Regions from separate parts of the Blautia hansenii DSM 20583 genome, predicted to be linked through region 1. Evidence: a T-box and tRNA genes for the amino acid it is inferred to sense, from the RefSeq annotation. Region 1 holds a T-box; the other regions hold tRNA genes.
What was found. A T-box is a leader RNA that pairs with one kind of tRNA and senses whether it is charged. The one in region 1 lies ahead of leuS (leucine--tRNA ligase), so its partner is inferred to be a tRNA-Leu.

Region 2: it has a tRNA-Leu gene. The T-box ahead of leuS (leucine--tRNA ligase) is inferred to sense a tRNA for this amino acid. The anticodon was not compared.
Region 3: it has a tRNA-Leu gene. The T-box ahead of leuS (leucine--tRNA ligase) is inferred to sense a tRNA for this amino acid. The anticodon was not compared.

The regions. Positions count from the first base shown of each region.
Region 1 covers NZ_CP022413.2:1,303,390-1,313,717, forward strand. The annotation lists gene CGC63_RS06360 (elongation factor G) at 1-1,116, shown strand, start outside; gene CGC63_RS06365 (hypothetical protein) at 1,295-2,968, shown strand; T-box leader at 2,988-3,215, shown strand; gene leuS (leucine--tRNA ligase) at 3,266-5,680, shown strand; gene CGC63_RS06375 (Uma2 family endonuclease) at 5,791-6,333, opposite strand; gene CGC63_RS06380 (hypothetical protein) at 6,479-6,667, opposite strand; gene CGC63_RS06385 (P-loop NTPase family protein) at 7,075-7,572, shown strand; gene CGC63_RS06395 (GNAT family N-acetyltransferase) at 7,869-8,315, shown strand; gene CGC63_RS06400 (hypothetical protein) at 8,342-8,893, shown strand; gene CGC63_RS06405 (GNAT family N-acetyltransferase) at 8,915-9,463, shown strand; gene CGC63_RS06410 (AAA family ATPase) at 9,659-10,328, shown strand, end outside.
Region 2 covers NZ_CP022413.2:1,715,995-1,726,322, forward strand. The annotation lists gene CGC63_RS08560 (tRNA (adenine(22)-N(1))-methyltransferase) at 1-317, opposite strand, end outside; gene rpoD (RNA polymerase sigma factor RpoD) at 329-1,453, opposite strand; gene dnaG (DNA primase) at 1,508-3,292, opposite strand; gene CGC63_RS08575 (deoxyguanosinetriphosphate triphosphohydrolase) at 3,308-4,327, opposite strand; gene CGC63_RS08580 (deoxyribonuclease IV) at 4,470-5,306, opposite strand; tRNA gene CGC63_RS08585 (tRNA-Leu) at 5,427-5,510, opposite strand; tRNA gene CGC63_RS08590 (tRNA-Leu) at 5,554-5,637, opposite strand; gene CGC63_RS08595 (amidohydrolase family protein) at 5,695-6,996, opposite strand; gene CGC63_RS08600 (amidohydrolase family protein) at 7,007-7,879, opposite strand; gene glpK (glycerol kinase GlpK) at 7,901-9,397, opposite strand; gene CGC63_RS08610 (peptidoglycan-binding domain-containing protein) at 9,626-10,328, shown strand, end outside.
Region 3 covers NZ_CP022413.2:831,968-842,295, reverse strand. The annotation lists gene arcC (carbamate kinase) at 1-591, shown strand, start outside; gene CGC63_RS04260 (threonine/serine exporter family protein) at 800-1,267, opposite strand; gene CGC63_RS04255 (threonine/serine exporter family protein) at 1,264-2,049, opposite strand; gene CGC63_RS04250 (undecaprenyl-diphosphate phosphatase) at 2,128-3,000, opposite strand; gene carB (carbamoyl-phosphate synthase large subunit) at 3,012-6,209, opposite strand; gene CGC63_RS04240 (carbamoyl phosphate synthase small subunit) at 6,209-7,282, opposite strand; tRNA gene CGC63_RS04235 (tRNA-Leu) at 7,513-7,596, shown strand; gene clpX (ATP-dependent Clp protease ATP-binding subunit ClpX) at 7,736-9,163, opposite strand; gene CGC63_RS04225 (S1C family serine protease) at 9,305-10,328, opposite strand, start outside.

The sequences.
Region 1 (10,328 bases):
GTATGTTCCGGCGTTATCAAAGGAGACGATGTTCTCTTTAACGTATCCAAGGACTCCGAAGAAAAGCTGAATAAGCTTTATGTTCTGGAAGGCTCAAAGCCAATCGAAGTAGCAGAGCTTCACGCAGGAGATATTGGAGCTATTGCAAAACTGGGTACCGTGACCACAGGAGATACACTGGCTACAAAGACCACACCAATCCTTTACGGTAAAACAGATATTTCTACTCCTTATACTTACAAACGTTATCAGACAGTAAATAAGGGCGATGATGATAAGGTATCTCAGGCATTGGCAAAGATGATGCAGGAGGATTTGACCTTGAAAGCAGTCAACGATGCACAGAACCGTCAGACTTTATTATATGGTATTGGCGAGCAGCATCTGGACATTGTGGTAAGCAAATTAAAAGAACGTTATAAAGTAGACATTGTTTTATCTGAACCGAAGGTTCCGTTTAAAGAAACTATTCGTAAAAAATCAGATGTGGAATACAAATACAAAAAACAGTCCGGCGGACATGGACAGTATGGTCATGTAAAAATGACATTTGAACCATCCGGCGATTTGGAAACTCCTTATGTATTTGAACAGACCGTTGTAGGCGGAGCAGTTCCGAAGAATTACTTCCCGGCAGTAGAAAAGGGTATTCAGGAGTCTGTATTGAAAGGCCCTGTTGCTTCTTATCCGGTAGTGGGTGTGAAAGCTACTTTATATGACGGTTCTTACCATCCGGTAGACTCCTCTGAAATGGCATTTAAAACAGCAGCTATTCAGGCATTTAAGAAAGGCTTTATGGAAGCGTCACCCGTACTGTTAGAGCCGATTGTATCCATGAAAGTAAGCGTACTGGATAAATTTACCGGAGATGTTATGGGCGATTTGAACAAGAGAAGAGGCCGTGTACTGGGAATGAACCCGGATACTGCACGGAAAGGCTATACAGTTGTAGAAGCAGACGTACCGATGCTCTCCATTTACGGATATTCCACAGACCTTCGTTCCATGACAGGAGGAAGCGGTGAATTTTCTTATGAATTTGCCCGCTATGAACAAGCGCCTTCTGACATTCAGGAGAAGGAAATTGCGGCTCGTGCGAAAGCAGAAGAGGAATAATTAAAAAATAGAAAATTGAAAAATAAGAGGTTGTTGCTTTGAATATTCAGAATATGTATTGAAAGCGGCAGCCTCTTCTTTAATTGTGTAGGAAATTACGTTTTACTGTTGTAACCGGATAAAAAGAATGTTACAATACTGAACAAAGCAAAATTGCTTGGAAAGGTTGGTAGAAAGTATGAAAAAAATTGCAGCAGGACTTGGAATACTGCTTCTGGCATTTGTTTATTATTACATTACGTTGCCGGCAATTAACATTCACGAAAGTGGCTTTTGGTTTTTCCTTGGTACGGTAGTTGTTTTACTGCTGGTAATTTATGCTGTTCGCAAGAGGCTTCGCAGTCCACAGGAAATTAAAAGCAGTAAGGTCATGAAAGCAGGGCTGTTTTTGGTTCTTGCAATTATTGTTGTCTATGGTGTGGGAACTTTGTTATCTTCCCCTATTGTCAATGCGAAAAAATATCAGCAGTTGGTAACACCGGAGGAAAGAGATTTTACAGAAGACATTAAAGAAATCAGCTATGACCAAATTCCTCTGTTAGACAAAGAGTCCGCAGAGCTTCTGGGAAACAGAAAAATGGGAAGTATGGTAGATATGGTGTCTCAGTTTGAAGTGAGCAGTCTGTATTCACAGATTAACTATCAGGGACAGCCTTATCGTGTAACACCTCTTGTATACGCCAGTGGAATTAAATGGCTGACAAACCAGAAGGAAGGAATTCCTGCCTATATCCGAATTGATATGGCAACACAGAATACAGAACTGGTAAAACTGGACAAACCGATTAAATATTCAGAGTCAGAATATTTTAACCGCAACATTTATCGTCATCTGCGTTTTAAATATCCGGCTTATATGTTTGACCAGTTAAGCTTTGAAATTGACGATGAAGGGACACCATACTGGATTTGTCCTGTAAAGAAATTTAACATTGGCTTATTCGGAGGGCAGACTATCGGCAGAGTGGTACTTTGCAATGCACAGACAGGTGAAACAAAGGATTATAAAATTGAGGATTGCCCACAGTGGGTAGACCGTGCATATCCGGCAGATTTACTTTTAGAGCTTTATAATTATCACGGAATGTTGAAAAATGGTTTTTTGAACAGTGTTTTGGGACAGAAAGGCTGTTTAAAGACAACAGACGGAAACAACTATCTGGCTTTAGATGATGATGTATGGGTATATACCGGTGTAACATCTGTAAGTGGTGATAAATCGAATGTCGGATTTGTACTGATGAACCAGAGAACTATGGAAACAAGATATTATGTTTGTGATGGTGCTCAGGAACGTTCTGCTATGGATTCTGCAGAAGGTCAGGTACAGAACTTGAAATATCAGGCGGCATTCCCGCTTCTGTTAAATATTTCAGACCAGCCGACATACTTTATGGCATTAAAGGACGGCGCAGGTCTTGTAAAGAAATATGCTATGGTAAATGTGCAGAAATATCAGACCGTTGCCATTGGAGATACCGTTGCAGAATGTGAGAAGAATTATGAAAAACTGCTGGCAGACAATGGTATTGCATCAGGTGTGGGAACAGAAAGTGATATTTCCATGACAGGAACCATTGAAAAAATGGCACAGGCAGTTATTGAAGGAAACTCTCACTTCTATATTACACTGGGCGGTGAAAACGCAGAAGTAAAAGGACTGGAAGCAGGACAGACAGCGCAGAAATTTATTTTTGATATTCCGGTGACAGAATATCCGGAAATTGTGGGATATGATGTAGGTGATAGTTTGACCGTACATTTTATTCCGGAAGAACCGATTTCCACAGTAACGGCTTTAGGTGATAAAAAACCGGAGACAGGGGTTGACAAAAAAGAAACCACTGAGTAAAATATGTATAGTTTCATACAGACAGACGTAGAAGAGGAGTATTAAGAAAAACTGCGTATAAAGAGAGCTGCCGTCTGGTGCAAGGCAGATGCGTAAGCTTCCCAACTCGCCTCGGAGTTCCCAAATTGAACAGTATTTTGCTTTAAGTAGATTTGGGCGGGATTTCCCGTTACAGAAAAATGAGTGCACAGATAAGCATCTGTGAATTAGAGTGGTACCGCGGAATTTAAGCCCTTTCGTCTCTGAATTAGGAGATGAGAGGGCTTCTTTATTTTTACAATACAGGAGGAAAAGAAAATGGCAGTACCTTATAATCATAAGGCGATTGAGCAGAAATGGCGTAAAAACTGGGAAGAAAACCCGGTAAATGTTGATGATGGCAAAAAACCAAAATATTATTGTCTGGATATGTTTCCATATCCTTCAGGAAACGGTCTTCACGTAGGACATTGGAGAGGCTATGTAATCTCTGACGTATGGAGTCGTTTTAAAATGATGCAGGGATATTATTTAATTCATCCAATGGGCTGGGATGCTTTTGGACTTCCTGCAGAAAACTATGCAATTAAAATGGGTGTGCATCCTTCCAAATCCACAGCAGAAAATGTAGAAAACTTCAAAAGACAGTTAAATGATATTTCTGCTATTTATGATTGGGACAGAGAAGTAAATACCACAGATCCGGAATTCTATAAATGGACACAGTGGATCTTTGTAAAAATGTTCAAAGAAGGTCTGGCTTATGAGAAAGAATTCCCAATTAACTGGTGTCCTTCCTGTAAAACAGGACTTGCAAACGAGGAAGTTGTAAACGGTAAATGTGAACGCTGCGGCGCAGAAGTAACAAAGAAAAATCTGCGTCAGTGGATGCTGAGAATTACAAAATATGCAGACCGTTTATTAAATGATTTGGATAAACTGGATTGGCCGGAAAAAGTTAAAAAGATGCAGGCAGAATGGATTGGAAAATCCTATGGTGCAGAAGTTCAGTTCCCGGTAGAAGGAAAAGACGAGAAAATCACCGTTTATACTACAAGACCGGATACACTTCACGGCGCAACCTTTATGGTATTAGCTCCGGAGCATGCAATGGCAAAAGAATTGGCTACTGATGAAACAAGAGAAGCCGTAGAAAAATATATTTACGACGCTTCTATGAAATCTAACGTAGACCGTCTTCAGGACAAAGAAAAAACAGGTGTGTTTACAGGAAGCTATGCAATTAACCCATTAAATGGCAAGAAAACTCCAATCTGGTTATCTGATTATGTATTGGCTGACTATGGTACAGGCGCAATTATGTGCGTACCTGCTCATGATGACCGTGACTTTGAATTTGCAAAGAAATTCAATATTCCGATTGTTCAGGTTATTGCAAAAGACGGAAAAGAAATCGAAAACATGACAGAAGCTTATACAGAAGCTTCCGGAACCATGATTAACTCCGGTGAATGGAATGGCATGGAGTCTGCGGTTCTGAAAAAAGAAGCTCCTGAAATGATTGAAAAAATGGGTATCGGACGTAAAACCGTAAACTTCAAATTACGTGACTGGGTATTCTCCCGTCAGCGTTACTGGGGTGAACCAATTCCGATTATTCACTGCCCGAATTGCGGTAATGTGCCTGTTCCGGAAGACCAGCTTCCATTGACATTGCCTGATGTAGAGTCTTATGAGCCAACAGGTACAGGAGAGTCCCCATTAGCAGGCATTGAAGAATGGGTAAACACTACTTGTCCATGCTGTGGAGCGCCAGCTAAGAGAGAAACAAATACTATGCCTCAGTGGGCTGGTTCTTCCTGGTATTTCCTGCGTTATGTAGATAATAAAAATACAGAAGAATTAGTTTCTAAGGAAAAAGCGCAGAAATATCTTCCGGTAGATATGTATATCGGTGGTGTAGAACATGCGGTACTGCATCTTCTGTATTCTCGTTTCTACACAAAATTCTTGTACGATATTGGTGTGGTTGATTTTGATGAACCATTCCAGAAACTGTTTAATCAGGGTATGATTACAGGTAAAAATGGTATCAAGATGAGTAAATCAAAAGGAAATGTTGTTTCTCCTGATGATTTGGTAAGAGACTACGGATGTGATGCGTTAAGACTTTACGAATTATTCGTAGGTCCGCCGGAATTAGATGCAGAATGGGATGACAGAGGTATTGATGGTGTATACCGCTTTATCAACCGTTTCTGGAAACTGGCTATGGACAGTAAGGAAGCAAATGTTGCAGAGACAAAAGAAATGGTAAAAATGCGTCATAAACTTGTTTATGACATTACACAGCGTCTGGAAAGCTTCAGCCTGAATACAGTTATTTCCGGATTTATGGAATATAATAACAAGCTGATTGATATGGCGAAAAAAGAAGGCGGAATAGACAAAGCAACCATTGAAGCCTTTGTACAGCTTTTAGCTCCGTTTGCACCTCATGTGTCAGAAGAATTATGGCAGGAATATGGACATACAGATTCTGTGTTCCATACACAGTGGCCAACAGCAGATGAAGATGCCATGAAAGATGATGAAATTGAAGTTCCTGTTCAGATTAACGGAAAGACAAAAACTGTAATTTCCATCAGCGCAGAAGCAACAAAAGAAGAAGCTATTGAAGCAGGTAAAGCAGCAATTGCTGATAAATTGACAGGAAATATTGTAAAGGAAATTTATGTTCCGAAGAAAATTATTAATATCGTCATGAAATAATAATAAAAAGAGCCTTTTCCCTTGTAAAATAAGGGTTTTGGCTCTTTTTTGTATTCACTGTTTTGAAACTTAGAGTTTAAAAATTGGTATTAACCGATAGTCCATAAAAGTTAAATATTAAGCTGTGAAAAATCAATAGATAAATCTGTATATATACCGGCTTTTATGATGTCAGAAAAAGTAAATTCCTGAGTATCTTCATTTTCAAAATTGTATACCAGAATTCTATTCTTATCTGAGTCGACAAGCCAATATTCTTTTACGCCGGCAGTGCGATATTTAAAAAGTTTGGTGAAATAGTCCATTCGTCTGCTGCCGGGTGACACAATTTCTATTATCCAGTCTGGTGCACCTACACATCCTTTGTCTGTGAGTTTGTTTTTATCACATATAACACTTATATCCGGCTCAACGTAATTTTTGTTGTCTTTAGATAAAAACACTGCAAATGGAGCTGTAAATGTTTCGCAAGTACCATTATGATTTGAAATATATTGGTATATTTTACTATGCAGGAAACCAGAAATTCGTTGATGTTTTGTGTTGGGCGGTACCATGTAATAAATCTTTCCATCAATTAATTCTGCCCTAGTCCCTTCCGGTAAAGCGTAAATATCTTCAATAGTGTAACCTTGTTCTTGTGGTAAAGCCATGTAAACACTTCCTTTCAATGGTTAGCTGTGCTCTTTTCTTAGTCTTGCCTGTTTTTCGTCTAAAATATGGATCTGAGGGAATAAGTTCTGCATTTAAAGGGTGAAACTCAATGTACAGATTTTTTTAAAAATAAAGTGATTTTATTTATGATTGTTCACGTTCCATTCTTTGACTGATTGCATTTTTTATGTAGCGATTTACACTTTCCCCAGCTATTACTGCTGCTGCTTTTATTTCATCATATTTTTCTTTCTGGACGTCAAGAGGAATACGTTTTAATTTGTTTTTTGCATATTGTATATCGTACTTCTTTTTACTTTCGTTATCAGCCATATTTACACCTTCTTTCCAGATGTGGTGTTTAAATTAAAGGACATCTTTTCGATTATAATAATATAATACTATAAAAATAAAACTATGTACATAGTTGTAATATATAAAAACTACGTACGTAGTATGATATAATCAAGCTAAAAGAAAGGGGACAAAAAGTATGAAGCAAATGGTTCTGAAATGGAAAGTAACCATTGGAAGAAATCCTACAGACAGAGAGAGGTGCCACTATCTGAGGATTAGCTGAGAAATATTGTCTGCGTTATATTTTATGCTTATAAAGGTGTAAATAATTACAAAGTATGATATTATTGAGGATAAACAGAGTATTCGTTATATATGATATTGTGTGAATGTCTTACATTAAGTCAAGCAAAATTTTAGGTCGTTTTGGAGGTGGCCTTTTTATGTTTCAAAAAGCAATCATAATTGGTTGTCCGGGTGCAGGAAAAAGTACATTTGCGAGAAAGCTGAGTGATAAAATGCACTTGCCTTTGTATTATCTTGATATGCTATGGCACAAGCCTGACAGGACAACTGTTGACAGAAATATATTTGATGAGAAATTAAAAGAAATTGTTTTAAAGGAGAAATGGATTATAGATGGAAATTATGGAAGAACACTTGAAATGCGTATTCAATGGTGTGAAGCCATATTTTTATTAGATTTTCCGGTAGAGGAATGTCTGGCCGGAGCAAAATCACGCATAGGCAAACAACGTGTAGATATGCCATGGATAGAGACCCAGTTTGATGAAGAATTTAAACAATGGATTATGGATTTTCCTAAAAATGAATTGCCAATCATATATGAATTGCTTGATAGATATAAAGGTGAAAAGAGCATTTATGTTTTTCACTCAAGAGCTGATATAGAAGATTATTTATCAAAGACGTTTGGGTAATAGGGGTGAGATAAAAGAAAATTGCACGGAATGTGCTGGAAGCATTGCCCAGTTGGTTTTCTATATTTGAGAGAGACGGAAAAAGGGATATTCCTTTATTCAGGTTAAAACAGTTCAAACGGGAAAATATGAAGCCTATGATAAGACAAACAGGTTTTATTTGGCTATTGGTTTTAAAGAATTTGAAGTGTTTCCAAATTTATGGGATGAGTGGAACCCGTGTCAAGTGTATATTATGGCAATATGATACTTTATATAAAAAAATAGGTGAAAGCTTATAGGGGGAAAGTGATAGAATGAATATTAGAAAATCAACCGTAAATGATTTATCAAGAATTGCAGAAATATTTATATTCAATAATCGAATAAATTATTTTCCTATATTTAAAGATGAACATTATTCTTTCGGCGAACTGCAAGTTGTTTCGCTTGTTGATTATTGGAAGCAAAATAAAGAAATCATAGACAACGTTTATGTCTATGATGATGGAATTGTGAAAGGATTTATCGAAATACATGGTACTGAAATATACAAATTGTATGTTGATCCATTTTTTCAGAATAATTTAATTGGGAAAGCGTTAATTACTTTTGCGATAGAGAACTATAAAGTGAATTATTTGTGGGCTTTAGAAAAGAATACGAAAGCTATCTCATTTTATCAAAAGTATGGATTTCATATCACAAAATATAGAAAATTTGAAGAAGATACAACAGAATATCTTATTAAATTAGAACGATAGATTTTGAATTTACGAGGGAAAAGGTTATGTCTGAATTACAAATTGCATGGTTAGAATTAGTAACGGTCGGGGGAGTTGGTGCAATATTAGCCTTGTCTGGAGTTATCATTAATATTGTTACAAAAAAGCAAAATAAATTATGTACGAAACACACAGAAGGAATTGTTGTACAACATGGATTTTCAGGCGAAGGAAGAATGTATCCAATTGTAGAATATTTTGTGAATTCTACTTGCTACAAGACAAGGAAAAAATTTCGTGGTGTAAAGATTAAACGGATATCCGGCTTGCCAGCTCCTATATCTTCAGGAATTTATGAAGATGAAAAGGGATGGCTGTATGTAAAAATAGGCCCGGTTGCAAATTTACACAAGCTGGCTGAACAGTTGTGGCCTATCAATAGTAAGATGACAGTTTATTATAATCCAAACAATTCAAAAAAGTGTTATGTAGATAGACCAAATTCGGGAGGATTTACATCAATCATGTTTATCCTAATGGGTTTGGTAACAATAATTTTAAGTTTGGTGGTATTTTTTTGGTACAGTTATAAGCTTTATATAGAAAGGTTTGAATGATACAGAGGAGGAGATTTGAAAATGAAAATTGAGCCCATTGAAATCCGGGATAAATTAGGCAGAACAATAGTGCTACGCAATGCAATACCAGACGATGCAAATGATTTGATAAGATATTTAGAAGTTATTTCGGCAGAAACGCCATATTTGATTAGAGAACCCGATGAGATTACCATTACGCATGAACAAGAGGTATCATTTATAAATAATTGTTTGGCTTCAAATAAATCGCTGATGCTAATTGCTACATTAAACGGAAAATATATTGGTAATTGTTCTTTGAGTCCAATAGGTAACTATAAAAGATATTCTCATAGGTGTGAAGTGGCAATTGCTTTATATCAGGAATTTTGCGGATATGGTATTGGAAAAAGTATGCTGGAAAATGTGCTTGAAGTTGCAAAAGGATTAGGATTTGAGCAAGCGGAACTTGAAGTTATTTCCGACAATAGAAATGCCATTGCTCTATATGAAAAACTTGGTTTTAAGAAATATGGTTCATTTCCTGATAATATGAAATATGCAAATGGAGAATATGCTTCGGCGGATTGGATGATGAAAAAATTGTAGTATCTTGTAATACAATAAAAATTTCAAGACGTAAATATAAGAGATAAACAAATAAGTAAAAGTGAACAGTATATTAAATCAAAATTGGATGGAAACAGATACATAGAGTCGGAAGTAAAAAAATATTCTAGACAATTTATTTCCGCAATAACAGTTAACATGGAAAGATGTTTATAAGAGGAATAGAAAGTTCTTATGAAACCAAATAAATTTATACAAACTATAGAAATAGACTGGAATAAAATTCCGGAACATTCTTATTTAAGAAATATTTCTGTTTTGAGGAACTTAAAACATTTGGAATTTAACAGTAATATTACATTTTTTGCAGGAGAAAACGGAAGTGGTAAATCGACTTTGTTAGAGGCAATCGCAGTGGCTTATGGATTTAATCCGGAGGGTGGAACAAAGAATTACTCATTTGAAACTTACCATGATGTATCAGAATTAAGTGAGGCAATTTACATTTCCAAAGGCTTTAAAAAACCGGAAAGCGGTTATTTTTTTCGTGCAGAAAGCTTCTTTAATGTAGCGACAAAGGCGGAAGAATATGATGCGTTTAATCCTAATGGACCTTCTTATGGAGGGAGAAGTTTGCATTGCCAGTCCCATGGCGAAAGCTTTTTAAGTTTCTTTCAGACGTTTCAAAAGCAGGGGATTTATATTTTAGATGAACCGGAAGCGGCGTTGTCACCCCAGCGTCAGCTAACTTTATTTATGCAGATAGCACAGAAAGCAAAGGAGGGTTCTCAATTTTTGATCGCCTCACATTCTCCTATTTTATTGGGATTGCCGGAGGCTGAAATTTTATCTTTTGATGGAAATACGATTGAAAAAATTTCTTATGAAGATACAGAGAGTTATG
Region 2 (10,328 bases), 410 kb from region 1:
GTAAGAATTTTCTCCATAAGGGGACCGCCCATACCGGCAATTACAACGCTCTGAACCTCATTTGGTTTTAAAGCCTTAACGCCGTCAGATAAACGAGTATCTATGTAATTTTCCAGTCCCCATTCCTGAATGTGCTCCTTCGCCCTCATAAGGGGACCTTGATTAATATCCATAGCAATGGCTTTTTCTATTTTCTTTTTCTGCAAAAGATAAATTGGAATATACCCATGGTCGCAGCCCACGTCTGCCAATCGCTTTCCTTCCTGTACAAAGGCTGCAACGTTTTGCAATCTTCTGGAAATCTGTATTTCTTTCATTGTACTCATCCTTAATCCAGATAATCCTTCAGCTTGCGGCTGCGGCTTGGATGACGAAGCTTTCTAAGCGCTTTTGCCTCAATCTGACGGATACGCTCTCTGGTTACGTTAAATTCTTTTCCTACTTCCTCCAGAGTTCTTGCTCTTCCGTCATCTAAACCAAAGCGCAGGCGAAGAACTTTCTGTTCTCTTTCTGTTAATGTGCCTAAAACCTCTACAAGCTGTTCTTTTAATAAGGTAAATGCAGCTGCGTCTGCCGGAACAGGAACATTATCATCCTGAATAAAATCGCCCAAATGGCTGTCCTCTTCCTCACCGATTGGTGTTTCCAAGGATACCGGTTCCTGAGAAATTTTGAGAATTTCACGAACACGCTCTACGGACATATTCATCTCTTCTGCAATTTCCTCCGGATGAGGTTCTCTTCCCAGCTCCTGTAAAAGCTGACGGGATACACGAATAAGCTTGTTAATGGTTTCTACCATGTGAACCGGAATACGAATAGTTCTCGCCTGATCCGCAATAGCTCTTGTAATCGCCTGACGTATCCACCATGTAGCATAGGTAGAAAATTTATATCCTTTACGATAGTCAAATTTCTCAACGGCTTTAATCAATCCCAGGTTACCTTCCTGAATTAAATCCAAAAATAACATACCACGTCCCACATAGCGTTTCGCAATACTTACTACCAGACGAAGGTTTGCCTCTGCAAGGCGTTTTTTCGCACTTTCGTCTCCTTCTTCCATACGCTGAGCAAGTGTAATCTCCTCCTCTGCACTTAAAAGCGGAACTTTACCGATTTCTTTCAGATACATACGAACAGGGTCTTCAATGCTGACCCCCTCCGGAACAGAAAGGTCGATATTTTCCATATCTACTTCGTCTTCCTCGCTGAGGTTTAAATCATCATCGTCACTGATAATTAAGTCGTCCATATCGTTGTCCTGAATTCGCAGGATATCAATTCCGTTTGCTTCCAGAAAATCAAATACTTTATCCATCTGCTCCGGCTCCAGAGGAAAATCCTTAAAGAAATCACTGATTTCCTGATATTCTAATACATTTTTCTTCTTTTTCGCCAGCTCCATAAGCTCTCCGAGCTTTTCGCTGAATTTCGCCATGTTCATTTCCATAAACTGTTCCTTCCTCTCACTTATTCTTCCTTAACAATCGTATATATCATTTCCTCAATCAAAAGAAATATGCAGCGTCACTCTGCCTCTCTCCAAATCCTCCAGACGCTTTCTGGCTTCTACAATCCTTTGCAGTCCGAAAAGGTCCGTAGGCGGTAAATTGGTGCTTTGCCATGCAATACTGTCTCTTTTTAGTCTGCATACCGTTTCCAGCACCGCCTTTTTTGCATCTTCCTCACTTTCCAAATGAAGAGAAGCATGAAACAGAGATGTAATTTCCTTCTGCTCCTCTGCGTCAGAAAACCGATTTAATAATTTTGCAGGATTTACCTCACCTTCTTTGTGCTGTTCAAATACTATTTCAGCAACCTTATGATACAAGGGTGTTGTAAAATCTGCCGGTTCTATCAATCCATCAATAGTTTTAAACATGGAAGGATAGGAGCTCAGCCATGTCAGCATCAGCTTTTGCGCCGTATGACCTGCATCTTCCTTGCCCTCTTTCTTTTTTGAAACAGCTTCCATTCTGGGCTTTACCGCAACGCCTGTTCCTGACAGCGCCATGTTATTTACCATTCTTCTTAAATCTTCAAATTTTATCTGATATCTGGCAGAAATACTTTCAATATAGTTGTTTCTTTCCAGCTCTTCCGGAAATTCCAGAAGTTTTCTGGCTATCTCCCGATAAAACTGTGTTTTACTCTCCGGGTCAGATAAATGGTATTGCTTTTCCAGTACCTTAATCTCAAACAGAAAATAGTTTTCTGCCTCCTCAAGACGCTTTTCAAAAGCCTCCTTGCCTTCTGCCTTAATAAATTCATCCGGGTCCTTATACGGCGCAAGGTTCACCACTCTCGGAGAAATTCCCGCCGCCTTTAAAATCGGAATACCTCGAAGGGCTGCTTTTTGTCCTGCCTCGTCACTGTCATAAGTCAGCAGAACCTCCTTTGTATAACGACTCATAAGACTGGCATGTCCTGAGGTAAGCGCTGTTCCGAGAGATGCCACCGCATTGTGAAAGCCTGCCTGGTACATGGCAATAACATCCATATAGCCCTCGCAGATAATAAAGTACGGTTTTCTGGAGGTACGGGCAATATTCAAACCGTATAAATTCCGACTCTTATCAAAAATTTTCGTTTCAGGAGAATTCAAATATTTCGGTTTTGCATCTCCCATAACTCTGCCGCCAAATCCAATCACACGATTATTTACATCCATAATCGGAAACATCACACGGTTCCAAAACTTGTCCTGCATGCCTCTTCGCTCATCAATATTGAAAAGACCGGACTCTTTTAATAATTCATCAGAGTACCCCTGCCCCTTTAAATATTGATACAATGCGCCCGAATATCTGGGCGAACACCCCAATCCGAATTTTTTAATCGTATCCTCAGAAAGCTGTCTTCCTTTCAGATAATCCAATGCCGGCTTTCCGCTTTCCTGTTTTAGTTGATAGTAATAAAAAGAAGCTGCTTTTTTCTGAATTTCCAACAACATGGATTTAAAATCCGAAGCTGCCTTTGCTTCTTTTGAATATTCAACCTCAGGAAGCTGTACCCCTGCTCTATCCGCCAAATATTTCAACGCCTCTACAAAGCTGTAATTCTCATATTCCATAATAAAGGTAAAAACATTACCTCCTGCTCCGCAGCCAAAGCAATAATACATCTGCTTTCCCGGGCTTACTGAAAAGGACGGAGATTTTTCATTATGAAAAGGGCAAAGTCCAAAATAAGAGCTTCCCTTTCTCTGCAATTTCACATAATCCGAAATCACGTCCACAATATCGTTTTTTGAGCGGACTTCCTCAATCAAATCATCTGAATAATACATACAACTTCCTCTTTTCTACTGTCCCTTTCCCTGAACGCTCCAGCCTTTGGGAATAAAAAGCTCACGGAACTTTTCCAGAGAATACTGGTCTGTCATACCTGATATATAATCACATATTACTCTTTCCTTTGGTTCATCCTGATACAGAAGCTTTTGATATTCCTCTGACATCTTTTCCGGATATTTGCTGTAATATGTATATAATTCTTCTACTACATGTTCTGCCTTTTTTTCTTCACTTTTTGCCGCAGGATTTAAGTAAACATCCTGAAACATCAAAGCACGGATATCCCGAAACCCTTCTTCAATCTCCGGAGACATCATAATCTTATCTTTCCCCTGACTGTTCTCTACAATATTGTGGACAAATGTATTCAGCCTTTCCCTTGTAGTAGCTCCCAAGAGCATGCGCAAGGTAATGGGAATGTCATCTTCTGTAATAATTCCTGCTCTCTGAGCATCATCCATATCATGATGAATATAAGAAATCTTATCACAGTAACGAACTACCTGACCCTCTAAGGTATGAGGTTTTCCGCTGGTTCTGTGATTTAAAATTCCGTCCCGCACTTCCCATGTAAGATTTAACCCTTCTCCGTTTTTTTCTAAACGCTCCACCACTCGAACGCTCTGCTTATAATGTGCAAATCCCAAGGGGCAAACTCTGTTTAAGGCTCTTTCCCCCGCATGACCAAAGGGCGTATGCCCCAAATCATGTCCCAGCGCAATGGCTTCTACTAAGTCTTCATTTAAAGACAGCGCTTTCGCAATGGTTCTGGCTGTCTGAGAAACCTCAAGGGTATGGGTCAGGCGATTTCGATAATGGTCACCCTGAGGGGACAAAAATACCTGTGTCTTATCCTTCATACGACGAAATGCTTTACAGTGCACAATGCGGTCTCTGTCCCGCTGGTAAACTGTACGGATATCACATTCCTGCTCTTCTCTTTCCCTTCCCTTAGAATGAATACTGTGAGAAGCGTACGGGCTTAAAAGCTCTAATTCTCTTTTTTCCATTTGTTCACGAATATTCATAGGCAGTCACCTGACTTTCTGATACCTTTCGGCAAAACATCTTGCGGTAATACCGCATACTTTCAAAAGAACTCTTCATATTTATTATTTCCGAAATTTCTTCTATTTCCTCTTTTTCTTCTTGAAAATTTCTACAAATTTTCTACAATTCTTTATAGGAATTTCTTAAAAGTGCGATTTCTCCCGCATATCCTTCTAAATCATTTGGAGTTTCCAAATAAAAGGGCAGCTTTCGAAGCGCCGGATGATTGATTACTCTTACAATCGCTTCCAGTCCCAGCTTTCCTTCGCCGATTTTCGCATGGCGGTCCTTATGACTTTCCAATCCGTACATACTGTCGTTTAAATGAATTGCTTTTAGCCTGTCCAATCCAATCACTTTATCAAATTTCGTCAAAACTCCGTCCAAATCCTCTGCGATATCATATCCTGCATCATATACATGACAGGTATCCAAACAAACTCCCAGCTTCTCTTTTAATTCCACTCTGTCTATAATTTCTCTTAATTCTTCAAAACGGCTTCCTACTTCGCTTCCTTTTCCTGCCATAGTTTCCAATAATACCGTTGTGCTCTGCTTAGGATTAAGAATTTCGTTTAACATATCTGCAATATACTGAATTCCCACTTCCACTCCTTGTTTTACATGGCTTCCCGGATGAAAGTTATAACAGTTCCCCGGAGTATATTCCATTCTCCTTAAATCGTCTTTCATAGTATTCACTGCAAATTCTCGAATACTTTCATCCGCCGAGCAGGCATTCAGGGTGTATGGGGCATGTGCCAAAATTCTGTCAATCCCTTGATTTTTTGCCCTTATGAGAAAAGCGTCTACATCCTCTTGCTTAATTTCCTTTGCTTTTGCTCCTCTTGGGTTTCTGGTAAAAAACTGAAAAGTATTTGCGTGAATTTTCTCTGCTTCCTTTGCCATAGCTTCATAGCCTTTTGAGGAAGATAAATGACATCCAATTTCTAACATAATCAATCTCCTTTATTTTCTGCTCCTGTTGCATAGGAAACAATTCCCTATGCAATAAAATAAGCACTTATGCAAAAATAAAATCTCTTTTACTTTTACATAAGTGCTTGATTAACTTAGTGCGGGAGATGGGACTTGAACCCACACGTCTATACAGACACAAGATCCTTAGTCTTGCCTGTCTGCCAATTCCAGCACTCCCGCTTGCCCTACCTCTTGGTAAGCATTTGTATATTATGTATATACATGCGGGAGATGGGACTTGAACCCACACGTTTATACAAACACAAGATCCTTAGTCTTGCCTGTCTGCCAATTCCAGCACTCCCGCTTACCTGTCGTTTCTCTCAAACGACAAGTGAAAGTATAGCAAATGTTTTTCTATTCGTCAAGAGTTTTTTTCATTTTTTTCGTAGATTAAATTTCCCTTTACAAATTTACTTTTTATCTGTCTGTCATCTGCCAGATAAATAAGTCTTTCCAGCCGCTCTCTTACACTTAATTCCTGCGGATGTAAAAGCTCACTGTCATCAAAAACGACTGCATCAAACTCATATCCCTCCAGAAAGCTTCCCACTTTTCCGAAAAATGCTCCGCCTCCTGCTGTTCCCATATAAAACGCTTCCTCCAATGTCACCGGCTTCTGTTTTGCATCCACCAGACGCCAACGAAGCTTGGAGCATTGAATGGTATCTGCCATAGCTCTTAAAACAGAGGTGCTGTATCCTCCTGCCACATCACTTCCAAGTCCGACAGAAAGCCCCTCATCTAAAAACCGCCGAACAGGCGCAATACCGGATGAAAGATTTGTATTCGACTGTGGACAATGCGCAATAAACACACCTTGCTTTTTAATCAGAGAAATTTCCTCCTCCTTTAACCAGACACAATGTGCCATAATCGTAGGACAATCTCCTCCGAACAAGCCTGCCTGATAATACGCATCACTGTAACTGGAAGAATTGGGGCAAAGTTCCTGTACCCACTGAATTTCTCCCGGATTTTCTGACAAATGAGACTGCAAAGGCAATCCTGTTTTTTCCTGAATACTTTTCAATTCCGCCATCAAAGCATCGGAACAGGACGGAATAAATCTGGGGGTTAAAATAGGCTTCGTATGCTCATAACGCCCTTCTGTTTCCAGCAGCCACTGCCTTACCGCCTTTGCTGCTGCCTCTGCATTTTCCTCCTGTAAGCCCTCCAGTGCATTTCTGTCCATACTCACTTTTCCCACATAAGTATCCAGTCCGGACGCTTCCAGTAAATCCATCAATATTTTTGTTCCTTCTATATGCAGGGTAGCAAAAATCACAGCTCTGGTCACAGCGCTTTTCTTTAAATCCTCTACAAACATTGTATATGCCTTTTTTGCATAATCTGCATCAGCATATTTCATTTCCTCCGGAAAAGTATGCGTATTCAGCCAGTCCAGCAATTCCAAATCCATTCCCAAGCCCCGAAAAGCATACTGAGGCGCATGAGTATGCAAATCCACCAATCCCGGTATAATCAGCGCATCCCCCATATCTTTTACAATATAGCTTTCATATTCCTTTGGAAGCTCCTGATAAACACCTCTGCAAATCCCTTCCTGGCACACCACATAACTTTTTGGACAAATCACAAGCTTTTTGCTGCCGTCACTGTAACAAATATTCCCTCTCAAAACAAAGCCGTTCTTTTCCTGCATTTACTGATTATTACCTCCGTATAAATTTCTCCTGAATTTTTCTTTCCCCCTCCAGAAGCATTTCGGTTACTTCTTTATTATTCTTTCCCAAAATCTCCTGAAAACATTCCCATTCATCTTTAATACCCTGTCCATGAGGCACAAGATATGCTCCGGCATCGCTACCTAGTGCAAGCTGTACGCCTATTTCATATCCCATTTGTATATTGCGGCTTCCTGTTTCCCATATCTTTTCCAGAACCTCGTCGGAAAACCTGCCGCAGCCAATCATGTTTTTCACTACGGTTATAGTAGGCACCCACACGGTTTTATGTTCTTTCATTGCCCACATAGCTTCTTCATCTACATAGTTTCCATGTTCAATGCTATCTGCACCGGCAAGAGCTGCTTCCCGAACAGCCCTTGCCCCATTTGTATGTGCCATTACGGAAAATCCCTCTTCGTGAGCAATATGTACCATTTCTTTTACTTCGTCAAACCTCAAGGGTTCTTCTGTCACAGAGCCATCCATATCAAAATTCATAATACCCGTTGTCATAATTTTAATGAAATCTCCGCCTCGCTTTCTCACTTCCTTTACCAAGTCGGCATATTCTTTCATATTTTCAAAAGGTCTTCCTACAATTCCTCCGTAATGCCCTTTTTTATGAATGGCAAAAACAGGCGTCCGATAGGTAATTCCATATTGGGGTGCAATTTCCCTTGCTTTTTCAGACACTCCCAAAGCATCCCCTCCGTCCCTGACAAAGGAAACACCCTTTTCCTGATAAGTCCGAAAATGTTTATGAATAACATCTGTATCCACTCCGCTTTTATGACAGTTTACTGCTGCTCTGTAATTGAGCCCATTCATGAAAATATGTGCATGATTTTCTCCAAACATTATGACATCTTCTTTCTGAAATTAATCTTCTCTTGCCCATCCGTAGGCACATTTTACTGCCTTTTTCCAACCCTTTGTCTTTTTATCTCTTTCTTCCTTTGTAAGCTCAGGATAAAAGACACGGTCTGTACTCCAATTCTCAATAATTTCCTCTTTGCTGTTCCAATATCCCACAGCCAAGCCTGCCAGATACGCTGCCCCCATTGCCGTTGTTTCCACACACACCGGTCTTTTTACAGGAACCTGTATCATATCTGCCTGTGCCTGCATAAGGAAATTATTCGCGCTGGCGCCTCCGTCTACCTTCAGGAAATTCAATTCCATACCGGAGTCCGCCCTCATGGCCTCAATCACATCATGAACCTGATATGCCAACGACTCCAGAGAGGCACGGATAATATGACATTTATTCACGCCTCTTGTAAGACCTACAATGGTTCCTCTGGCATATTGGTCCCAATATGGCGCTCCCAACCCCGTAAAAGCCGGCACAACATAACATCCATTGGTATCCTTTACCTTCCTTGCCATATATTCTGAGTCTTCTGCCGAGTCAATCAGGCGCAGCTCATCTCTTAACCATTGAATAATCGCTCCTGCCACAAACACAGAGCCTTCTAACGCATAATTGACCTTTCCGTCCAGCCCCCATGCAATGGTGGTAACAAGACCATTTTGCGAAAAGACCGGCTTTTCTCCTGTATTCATCAGCAAGAAGCAGCCTGTCCCATAGGTATTCTTCGCATCTCCCTTTTCAAAGCAGGTCTGTCCGAAAAGCGCCGACTGCTGGTCTCCTGCTGCACCTGCAATGGGAATTTCTCCTCCAAAAAAGCTGCTGTCCGCCATTCCGTAAACGCAGCTGGAGGGTTTTACTTCTGGAAGCATACATTCCGGAATATCCAATTCTTCTAAGATTTCTTTATCCCACTCTAATGTATTGATATTATAAAGAAGTGTCCTTGATGCGTTGGAATAGTCCGTCACATGAACGGCTCCCTTTGTCATCTTCCAAATCAACCATGTTTCCACTGTTCCAAAAAGCAATTCTCCCTTTTTCGCACGCTCTCTGGCGCCTTCTACGTGGTCTAAAATCCATTTTACCTTTGTGCCTGAAAAATAGGCATCAATAATCAAGCCTGTTTTCTTTCGAAAAACCTCCGTAAGCCCCTTGGCTTTCAACTGGTCGCAATACTCTGATGTTCTTCTGCATTGCCAGACAATGGCATGATAAATAGGCTCTCCTGTATTTTTATCCCAGACAATAGCCGTTTCTCGCTGATTGGTAATACCGATTGCCGCAATATCCTCTGCATCAGCTCCTGCTTTTTGCATAGCTTCCACAGCAACGCCTAACTGATTAGACCAGATTTCATTTGCATCATGCTCCACCCAGCCCGGTTTCGGAAAATATTGAGTAAACTCCTTCTGCGCCGAACTGATAGTCTCTCCTTTTTTGTTAAATAAAATACATCTGTTGCTGGTTGTCCCTGCATCCAATGCCATTACATATTTTGCCATATCGTTTCCTCCTGTATTTACAAAGTATTTTCCCATTACACGAAAAAAACTGTCCGGAAAAGAATTCCTTTTCCTACGACAGCCTTACTCCCCTTCTCCCTGCCTTCTTATATTTCACACGTTTCTTATGCTCCTATTTTAGCTCTAATCCCGAAAAATTTCAACCATATCTTCACCTTTTCTTTTCTTTCGCATATACTAAAGCAACGAAAAATCTGAGGTATTTTTATGAATACAGCCTCTTTAAAATCTATGCAGACAGACCACCCGGATGAAGGGACTTTGCAGCTTTATGTTCTTTCTTCCATTCGCAATCAGCCTGTGGAGGATGCTTCTGTTCAAATTTCTTATACCGGAGACCCTGACTCTGTGATTGAAGAAGTGAAAACAGATGCTAACGGCATGATACCGGAAATTCAGCTTCCTGCTCCGCCACTGGAATATAGTATGGCGCCTTCTGAATATCAGCCCTATGCAGAATATACTTTCCACATTTCAAAAGAAGGCTTTGATGATTTGGATATTTCCGGAGCAGAAATTTTACCGGATGCTACTGCTATTCAAAGAGCTGTCTTGTCTCCCCAAGCTGCTCCCGGAGCTTTTGAAGATATTGTCATTCCTGCTCATACCCTCTATGGGGAATATCCCGAAAAAATTCCCGAAGACGAAATCAAGCCTATGGATACGTCAGGAGAAATCGTTCTGAGCCGTGTGGTTATTCCGGAATATGTGGTTGTACATGATGGTTCTCCAAATGACTCCACCGCAAAGGATTATTATGTCCGTTATCGAGATTATATCAAAAATGTAGCCAGCAGCGAAATTTATGCCACTTGGCCGGATAATACCATTCGTGCGAATGTATTGGCAATTATGTCCTTTACTTTAAATCGTGTATATACCGAATGGTACAGAAACAAGGGATACGACT
Region 3 (10,328 bases), 470 kb from region 1:
ACCGTAGACCCTTATGACGATGCTTTTCATGAACCGGTAAAAGTTATCGGAAGAACGCTGACAGAGGAAGAAGCTTTCCAAGAAGAGAAAAAGGGAAATTATGTAACCAAAACAGAACAGGGATATCGCAGAATTGTAGCCGCCCCAAAGCCGGACAAGATTATTGAAATTGACGCAATCAAAACCTTATTTGATGCAGGACAGGTTGTCATTGCCGCCGGAGGAGGCGGAATTCCCGTTTTAGAACAAAATGAAGAGCTTACCGGAGCAAGTGCAGTCATTGAAAAAGACTTAATCAGCGAAAAACTGGCAGATGAACTGGACGCTGATATTCTCCTGATTTTAACAAGCGTAGACTGTGTTTCTGTAAATTACGAAACAACACAGGAAAAAGCACTTCACGAAGTGACTTCTGCCGAATTAAAAGAATACATGGAAGAAGGGCAATTTGAAGACTACACGATGCTGCCCAAAATTCAGGCTTCTATCGACTTCGTAGAAGCCAAACCGGGCAGAAAAGCCATTATTACCTCCATTGCAAAAGCAAAGGACGGATATCTGGGTAAAACAGGCACGATTGTAACAGCATAGAGTTTTTTATAATGTAAATATGGCACGATATTATTTTAAATTAAACTCTCTCAAAATAAAAAAGACGACTACCCATTACTGCATAATCAAAATTATAGATATATTTTGCGAATTTGTCGAGTACGCTTTGAGACCTCAGGCTCAAAGGGAGCGCAGACTGAGCGTAAATGTATCTATAATTTTTGATTTGTAATAGGTAATCGTCTTTTTATTTCCTTCCATATAACGCTTTATCTCCAAATAACCGATTAATGGTTTTCTGTGGAATTTCAAATACCAGAATAATTCCTAACACCATGGCAATAGCTATTCCTAATGTTTCTCGTCCATAATAAAGTCCCATTTCGTGATTTTCCTGCACACTGTAATAAATGGTTCTATACACACCAATTCCCGGCACTTCCGGAAAAATACCCGCAATCAAAAATAAAGTTACCGGACATTTTCTTACTGTGCTCCCAATTCGTGATGCTAATGTAATAAATACAGTAGCAATAAAATTAGCCTCTACTACACCGGTATGCAATACATGAATTAATGTCCAGCAAAGCATCCAGCCTGTTCCCCCGATTACACCGCACAACGGATAATGTTCTTTTGGTACAGAAAATAATACAGAAAAAGCAATCGTACCAAAAAAAGCTGCCAAAAATTGTAAAACTGCATCTGTAATCATAATAGGCTTCCTCCTGTCATCCGAAAATATATTACATGCATCAGGCTGACTCCCAAAGCAATTCCAAGAGCCACCATCAAAGCATCTAAAAAGCGGACGCCTCCTCCGATATAATTCCCCTCAGCAAAATCACGAACAGCATTTACCAAAGATACTCCCGGAACCAAAGGCATAACAGAACCTACCAAAATACTTCCCGGTGTATTTCCAAGTCCTATACGATAAAAAAACACTGCAAAAAGAGATACACAAAATCCCCCAATCATATTTAACACAATTTTTGATGTAGTTTTTTCTCGTTTTTCAAAAGCAAGAAGTACCACATATAATAAAAATCCTGAAAGAAATGCTGCAAGCATATCCATAGCCTGTCCACCTAACAGGTAACAAAAACCACCGGAACCTACCCCCGATGCAAGCATCCTACTAATATCTGATTTTCCCGGTTCTTTTTTAATTTCTTCCAGTTTTTTTTCAGCTTCCTCAATGGTATACTTTCCTTCTACAATTTCTCTGGAAAGCTGATTTACCGCCGCTATTCTATGAAGTTTTGCCCCTTGAATAGGAATGTGTTTTACACTGGCATACATCTCTCCTTCTTCATTTTCGGCTGTAAGAAAAATACCGGTACTCATAACAAAAGGGCTGCATTTTTCAATTCCAAATGCCATTGCAATACGTTTAATAGTTTCTTCTACCCTGAAAATTTCTGCCCCTGCATCCAATAAAATCCTGCCTGCTTCCATAGACAAGTCCAAAACCTTTTTATCCTCGTTCTCCATCTTAATTCCTTCGTTCCTTTCTCAATGTCCCATAAAATTAGAAACAAGAGGCTGACGCACTGCGACAGCCCCTTTTCATTATCTGAATATTGTAAAGAACAGCATTACGATAATACCTAATACAATTCGGTACCAGCCAAAAGCTTTAAAATCGTGTTTTTTGATATATCCCATAAGGAATTTAATTGCCAAAATAGACACCACAAAAGATACAACTGTTCCTACACCTAAAATTGTAAGTTCCCAAGAAGTAAAGTCAAATCCAAATTTTACAATTTTTAAAAGACTTGCACCAAACATAACAGGGATTGCAAGGAAAAAGGTATATTCTGCTGCCACTGTTCTGGATGCTCCCAGAAGAATTCCACCGATAATCGTTGCTCCGGAACGAGAAGTTCCCGGAATTAATGCTAATACCTGAAAAATTCCAATCAGCAGCGCTGTTTTCCATGTAATATCTGCAATAGAATGAATTTTCACTGTTCTCTTTTCATTGTAGTCCTCCACTACTAAAAAGAGAACACCATATACAATCAACATAACTGCTACTACAAACCAGTTATTGAACTTCTTTTCAATAAAGTCATCAAAAGGAAGACCGATTAAAATTGCAGGAAGACAGGATACCATAATCTTCAGCCACATAATCATCTTATCGATTTTGACAAAACGACATAAAGTTCCTGCTGCCTTTTCTACTTTTGTCACATTTTCATGCTTTGGTTTCTTATTTCGGAATGGCCAAATATCTTTCCAATATAAGACAACTACCGCCAGAATTGCACCTAACTGAATGACTACCATAAACATTTCCCAGAATGCTTTACTTACATCCAGCTTTACAAATTCTTCTACCAGAATTAAATGTCCGGTACTACTGATAGGAAGCCATTCTGTAATACCCTCTACAATTCCTAAAAAAACAACCTTTAACAGTTCTAAAATATCCATACCTTCTCCTCTTAAATTGCTGCGATATCAATCAATTCCAGCTTTTGAATATCTGTGTTTTCCAGACTGGTTACCAGTGCCTCTGCCGTATCTAATGCGGTTAATACATTTACGCCTGTTTCAATGGCATTTCTTCTGATAATAAATCCGTCCTTTGCCTTATCCACACCCTGACTCGGCGTATCAATAACAAGGTCAATCTTATGTCCCAGAATTAAGTCCATCAGGTTTGGTGACGGCTGCTCAATCTTATTAGTTCTCACTGCCTTCACACCGTTTTCATTTAATACTTTTGCAGTGCTTCTTGTGGCATAAATCTTATATCCCAAATCAGAGAAACGTTTTGCAATAGGAATAATATCCTGTTTGTCTTCATCTCTTACGGTGATAATCATATTTTTATGCTTTGGAAGATTGATGCCTGCTCCCAAAAAGGCTTTGTACAGAGCTTCATTAAAGCTTTCGGAAATTCCCAGACATTCTCCTGTGGATTTCATTTCAGGTCCCAGACTGATGTCCGCACCTCTGATTTTTTCAAAGGAGAATACCGGCATTTTCACTGCATAATATTTTGCTTCCGGCTGAAGTCCCGGTGTATATCCTAAGTCCTTTAATTTATGTCCTAAAATTACCTTTGCAGCTAACGGAACGATTGGAATACCTGTCACCTTGCTGATATACGGTACGGTACGGCTGGAACGTGGATTTACTTCAATAACATATACTTCCTCACCACATACAATGAACTGAATATTAATCATTCCCAGCACATGAAGAGATTTTGCCAGTCTTCGTGTGTATTCCTCAATAGTCTTTTTCGCAGTCTCACTGATGGTTCTTGCAGGATATACAGAAATACTGTCTCCGGAATGAATACCGGCTCTTTCGATATGTTCCATAATTCCCGGAATTAAAATATCCTCTCCATCACATACTGCATCTACCTCGATTTCCTTACCCTGTAAATACTTATCTACCAGAATTGGATGTTCCTGTGCAATACGATTGATAATTCCAATATATTCTTCCACATCTTCATCATTAATAGCAATCTGCATCCCCTGTCCGCCTAATACATAAGAAGGACGTACTAAAACAGGATATCCCAGCTCATTTGCAGCTTTCTTTGCTTCTTCTGCTGTATATACTGTATGCCCCTTTGGTCTTGGAATATGACATTCCTCTAAAATACCGTCAAACAGCTCTCTGTCCTCTGCAGCGTCTACATTTTCTGCAGAAGTTCCCAGAATTTTCACACCCATTTTAATCAAAGCTTCTGTCAGCTTAATTGCTGTCTGTCCACCAAACTGTACGACTGCTCCATCCGGCTTTTCTACATTTACTACATTTTCCACATCTTCCGGTGTCAACGGCTCAAAATAAAGCTTATCTGCAATATCAAAGTCTGTACTTACTGTTTCAGGGTTATTATTGATAATAATGGTTTCGTAGCCTTCTTTTTCAAATGCCCATGTACAGTGTACGGAGCAGAAATCGAATTCTATACCCTGTCCGATACGAATAGGACCGGAGCCTAAAATCAATACTTTTTTCTTGTCTGTTTTACCTTCTGCTTCGTTTTCGCCGCCGTAAACAGAATAATAATATGGTGTACTTGCCTCAAACTCTGCCGCACAGGTATCTACCATTTTATAAGCTGCTGTAATGCCGTATTCTTTACGCAGAGCTTTTACTTCATCTTCTGTTTTACCTGCCAGTTTTGCAATCACATGATCCGGAAACTCAATTCTCTTTGCTTCTCTTAAAAGGTCTTCGGTAAGCTCTTTCTTTCTAAGCTCCTCTTCCATTTCTACAAGAATGGCAATTTTATCAATAAACCAGTTATCAATCTTCGTAATCTTATGAATGGTTTCGTAATCAACGCCTCTGCGGATTGCCTCGGCAATTCTCCAGATACGCATGTCATCTACAATGCAAAGCTCCTCTATTAAATCCTCTTTGGAAAGCCCTGTAAAATCATAAGACATGAGACTGTCCACATGCTGCTCCAGTGAACGGATTGCCTTCATTAAAGCGCCTTCAAAGTTATTGCAGATGCTCATAACCTCTCCGGTTGCCTTCATCTGTGTTGTCAATGTTCTCTTAGCGCTGATAAATTTATCAAATGGCAGACGAGGAATTTTTACAACACAGTAATCCAGCATTGGCTCAAAGCTGGCATAAGTTTTTCCTGTAATGGCATTTTTAATTTCATCTAAGGTATATCCAAGGGCAATCTTTGCCGCTACCTTTGCAATCGGATATCCCGTAGCTTTAGATGCCAGCGCAGAAGAACGTGATACACGAGGGTTTACCTCAATTACGCAATATTCAAAGCTGTTAGGATTTAAAGCATACTGTACATTACATCCGCCTGTAATTCCCAGCTCTGTAATAATATTTAAAGCAGAAGTACGAAGCATCTGATATTCTTTATCACCCAAGGTCTGAGATGGTGCGACTACAATACTGTCTCCGGTATGTACACCTACGGGGTCGAGATTTTCCATATTACATACGGTAATGCAGTTTCCTGCACTGTCACGCATTACTTCGTATTCAATTTCTTTCCAGCCTGCAATGCAACGTTCTACCAGTACCTCTCCTACACGAGACAGGCGAAGTCCGTTTTCCAGAATTTCTACTAATTCTTCTTCGTTATTGGCAATTCCGCCGCCGCTTCCTCCTAATGTATAAGCAGGGCGAAGAACTACCGGATAACCGATTTTATTACTGAACGCAATTCCGTCTTCTACATTCTTTACTACCAGAGAAGCTGCAATAGGCTCTCCGATTTTTTCCATAGTGTCCTTAAATTCCTGACGGTCTTCTGCCTTTTTAATGGTTTCGGAGGTTGTTCCGATAAGACGCACATTATGCTCTTTTAAGAAACCTCTTTCTTCCAGCTCCATAGCAAGGTTCAGCCCGGCCTGTCCGCCCAGAGTCGGAAGCACACTGTCCGGTTTTTCCTTTAAAATGAGCTGCTCTACCACTTCCACTGTCAAAGGCTCAATATAAACCTTATCTGCAATATCCTTGTCCGTCATAATCGTAGCCGGATTGGAGTTTAATAAAACGACCTCAATTCCTTCCTCTTTTAAGGAACGGCATGCCTGTGTACCTGCATAATCAAATTCTGCTGCCTGTCCGATAACAATCGGGCCGGAGCCTATCATCAATACCTTTTTAATATCTGGATTTTTCGGCATTATTTGGTCACCTCCATCATTTTTAAAAATCTGTCAAATAAATAGCCTGAGTCCTGTGGTCCCGGACAAGCTTCCGGATGGAACTGTACGGTAAAGATATTCTTTCCTGTATACTTTAAGCCTTCATTTGTCTTATCGTTAACATTGATAAATGCCGGAACAGCAATTTCCGGATTTAAGGTCTCTGTGTCGACTACATAACCATGGTTCTGAGAGGAAATATATACTCTTCCTGTTTCCAAATCCTTTACAGGGTGATTTCCTCCTCTGTGTCCGTATTTCATTTTCTTTGTGTCCGCTCCTGTGGCAAGCGCCATGAGCTGATGTCCCAGACAAATAGCAAAAATAGGAACTTCAGAGTCATATAATTTTTTTATTTCTTCTATAATAGAAGTACATTCCTTCGGATCTCCAGGGCCGTTAGAAAGCATAATTCCATCTGGATTTGTTTTCAGAATTTCCTCTGCTTTTGTGAAGGCAGGATAAACAGTTACCTCGCAGCCTCTTTCATTTAAAGATTTTGCAATATTATCTTTGGCTCCAAAGTCCATTAAAGCTACCTTCGGACCTTCTCCCTTTAAAACTGTTTTTTCTTCACAGGTTACACGTTCCACTACTTTTCCTGTGTTGTATGCCTTTAATCTTGGAATAATCTCTTCTAATTTATAAGCTGCATCTGTTGTAATCATTCCGTTCATTGTGCCTTTTTCTCTCAGCAGCTTCGTCAGAGCTCTTGTATCAATGCCTGCAATTCCCGGAATATCATATTGCTTTAAGAAGTTCTGAATCGTGTCTTCACTTCTGAAATTGCTTGGCATGCGAGATAATTCTCTAACGATATACCCATCCGGCCATGGTCTTAAAGACTCCTGATCTTCATGGCAAATACCATAATTTCCGATTAAAGGATAGGTCATACAGACTGCCTGTCCTGCATAAGAAGGATCTGTAAGCACCTCTAAATAGCCTGTCATAGATGTATTAAAGACAATTTCACTGATGATTTCCTTTTTAGAACCAATGCTGGTTCCTGTAAAAACAGTTCCGTCTTCCAGTATCAAAAATGCTTTCATGCTTTCACCTGTCTTCCTTTCTGAGCGGCTCTTTTGTAAAGCCCTATTTTTTCCCAAATTGCTAAAAGTTTATCACAACATATAGTAATTTTCAACCTTTTTTTTCATACTCTTGTGTAGAATATTCTCATAAAAAAACTTAAATTTTTTTCAAATTTACTGTTGACATTTCGAATAACATCATGTATTATATACCTTGTGCTTAAGACAGCACAAACTTAATAAGAAATGCAGGAGTGGCGGAATTGGCAGACGCGCAGGCTTCAGGTGCCTGTGGTAGCAATATCGTGTGGGTTCAAGTCCCATCTCCTGCATCTTTTTTTGTTTTACAGGATTTTATAAGAAAAGTGAAAGCATATCTTTAAACAATATCAGGAATGTCTATTCTCTCTAAAATGCAGTTCTGCATGAAAGATATAAATATTCCTGATATTTACTTAATGATATGCTTTTTTATTTTGCTTCCAGCATAGGCATTTCCTGACCTCTTAATAAAATTCTCGGACCGCCTGTATGCTCAATATATTCTTTTGTAATAATCACTTCTCCGATGCTGTCATCCTTTGGAATTTCATACATAATATCCAGCATATATTCTTCCAAAATAGCACGAAGAGCTCTGGCTCCTGTATGTTTCTCCAGCGCCATATCGGCAATGGCTTCCAGTGCGCCGTCTTCAAATTCCAATTTTACTTCATCCAACGCCAAAAGCTTCTGGTATTGTTTTAAAATCGCATTTTTCGGCTCTTTTAAAATTTCCACCAGCATATCTCTGTTTAATCCCGTTAAAGTAAAGATAATCGGAAGACGTCCCAAAAATTCCGGTATCATACCGAATTTTTTAATATCATCCACAGTTACTTTTTCCAGAAGGGTATTATCATGGTCGTATTTATCTTTTAAATCAGCCTGAAAACCAATAGATGCGGTTTTATTTAAACGTTCTTTGATAATTTCTTCCAAATCAGGGAAAGCTCCTCCGCAGATGAATAAAATATTTTTTGTATTCACAGTTGTCAGCGGAACCATAGCGTTTTTACTGTTTGCTCCCACAGGAACTTCAATTTCACTGCCCTCCAGAAGTTTTAACATTCCCTGCTGTACTGCCTCGCCGCTTACGTCTCTCTGATTTGTATTCTTTTTCTTGGCAATTTTATCAATTTCATCGATAAAAATAATTCCATGCTCCGCTCTTTCCACATCATTGTCTGCTGCTGCCAAAAGCTTACTTACCACGCTTTCAATGTCATCACCGATATAACCGGCTTCTGTCAAAGAAGTTGCGTCGGTAATGGCAAGAGGCACATCCAAAAGTCTTGCCAGCGTTTTTACAAGATATGTTTTTCCACTTCCTGTCGGTCCAATCATCAGCATATTGGATTTCTCGATTTCAATATCATCGTTCATATCCGCAAAAACACGTTTATAATGGTTGTAAACAGCTACGGACATTACTTTTTTTGCCTTTTCCTGTCCAATCACATACTCATCCAGACTCGCCTTAATTTTATGAGGCGCCGGAATACTCTTTATGTCAAAAACCTTTGGAGCTACCTTTTCTTTTGGCGCTTCCTGTTTTTTCTTTACCTTTTGTCTGTTTGGAATTTGATTTTGCAAAGAACTTAAATCAATCATACTGATATTCGGCATATTACGCATCAGCTCATCATAATTGATATTGCTGTTATTCATGGTATCAAAGCTTCTCTGCATACAATCTGTACAAATATGAATATCATTTGGAAGGTCTATCATCTTCCCTGCTTTGCTTTCCGGTCTTCTGCACATAAAACAGATTTTTTCATATTGGTCCTTATTTTCCTTCTCATCTGTTTCTTCAGATGGATTATTTGTCTTTAAATATTCTTTATCATCTGACATATCTCTTTCCTGCTTTCTTTCTGTTTTCCTCAGCTTAAACCACTTGTGGGTATCTTATCACAAATTAGTTTTTGCTACAAGTAAACTTTTTATAAAGGAAAAGGAAGCTGCGCCTAAAGCAACAACTTCCTTTCTTTATAATTAACGATTACCTAAGATTGGATTTCCTGATGTGGATGGTGCATCCTTTTTCGCACCCAATTCTACGGTAATGGTTTCTTCTTTATATTCTCCGCCGTTTGCTCTTGAAACTACGAAATCAATTTCTTCTCCGGCTTCATAATACTGAAGCTGCTCAATCAAACCTTCGTTTGTGCTTATGCTTGTTCCGTCAATTTTACGGATAATATCGCCTGCCTGAATTCCTGCTTCTTCTGCCGGTCCGTCTTCTACCACACTGTCTACAAATACACCTGTTGGCATGTTGTACATTTGAGATGCCTCTGCTGTCACATTTTTACAGGTAATTCCAAGGTAAGCGGCTTTATTTTCATCTTCTACTTTGCTTCTTGTCTTCTTACTCATCAAGTTATCTAAAATCGGCTCGGCTCTGGAAATCGGTATTGCAAAGCCCATACCTTCTACTTCATTGGAAGCAATTTTAGAGGAGTTAATTCCAACCAGCTCACCTTTCATATTCAAAAGAGCGCCGCCGCTGTTTCCGGGGTTAATGGCTGCATCTGTCTGAATAAAGGTACTGTCAATATTGTCAGAGCTTACTCTTTTATTTAATGCACTGACATAACCGCTTGTTACTGACTGTCCGTATCCTAACGCATTACCAATCGCAACAACCTGCTCACCGATAATCATATCATCGGAACTGCCAATGGTAGCCACTTTAATCTGGCTTAATACATCTGCCGGAATATCTGCTATTTTTACTGCAATAACAGCCAAATCATTATCTGCATCTGTACCCTTAATCTGTGCTTCTACTGCTGTACCTGCCTCTAAATCTGTACTATTCTCATCTGTTGCTGCGGTATCTTCCAAATTATTCTCGCCTGTGGAAGCTGCCGTACCATCCTGATTTGTAAAGCATACGGTAATGGACTCCGTATCTGCTACCACATGATTATTTGTAGCAATCAACAGCTCTTCGTCATTTTGTCCTACAATAATTCCGGAGCCGCTGCTCGGTACTGTCTGCGCCTGCACGCCA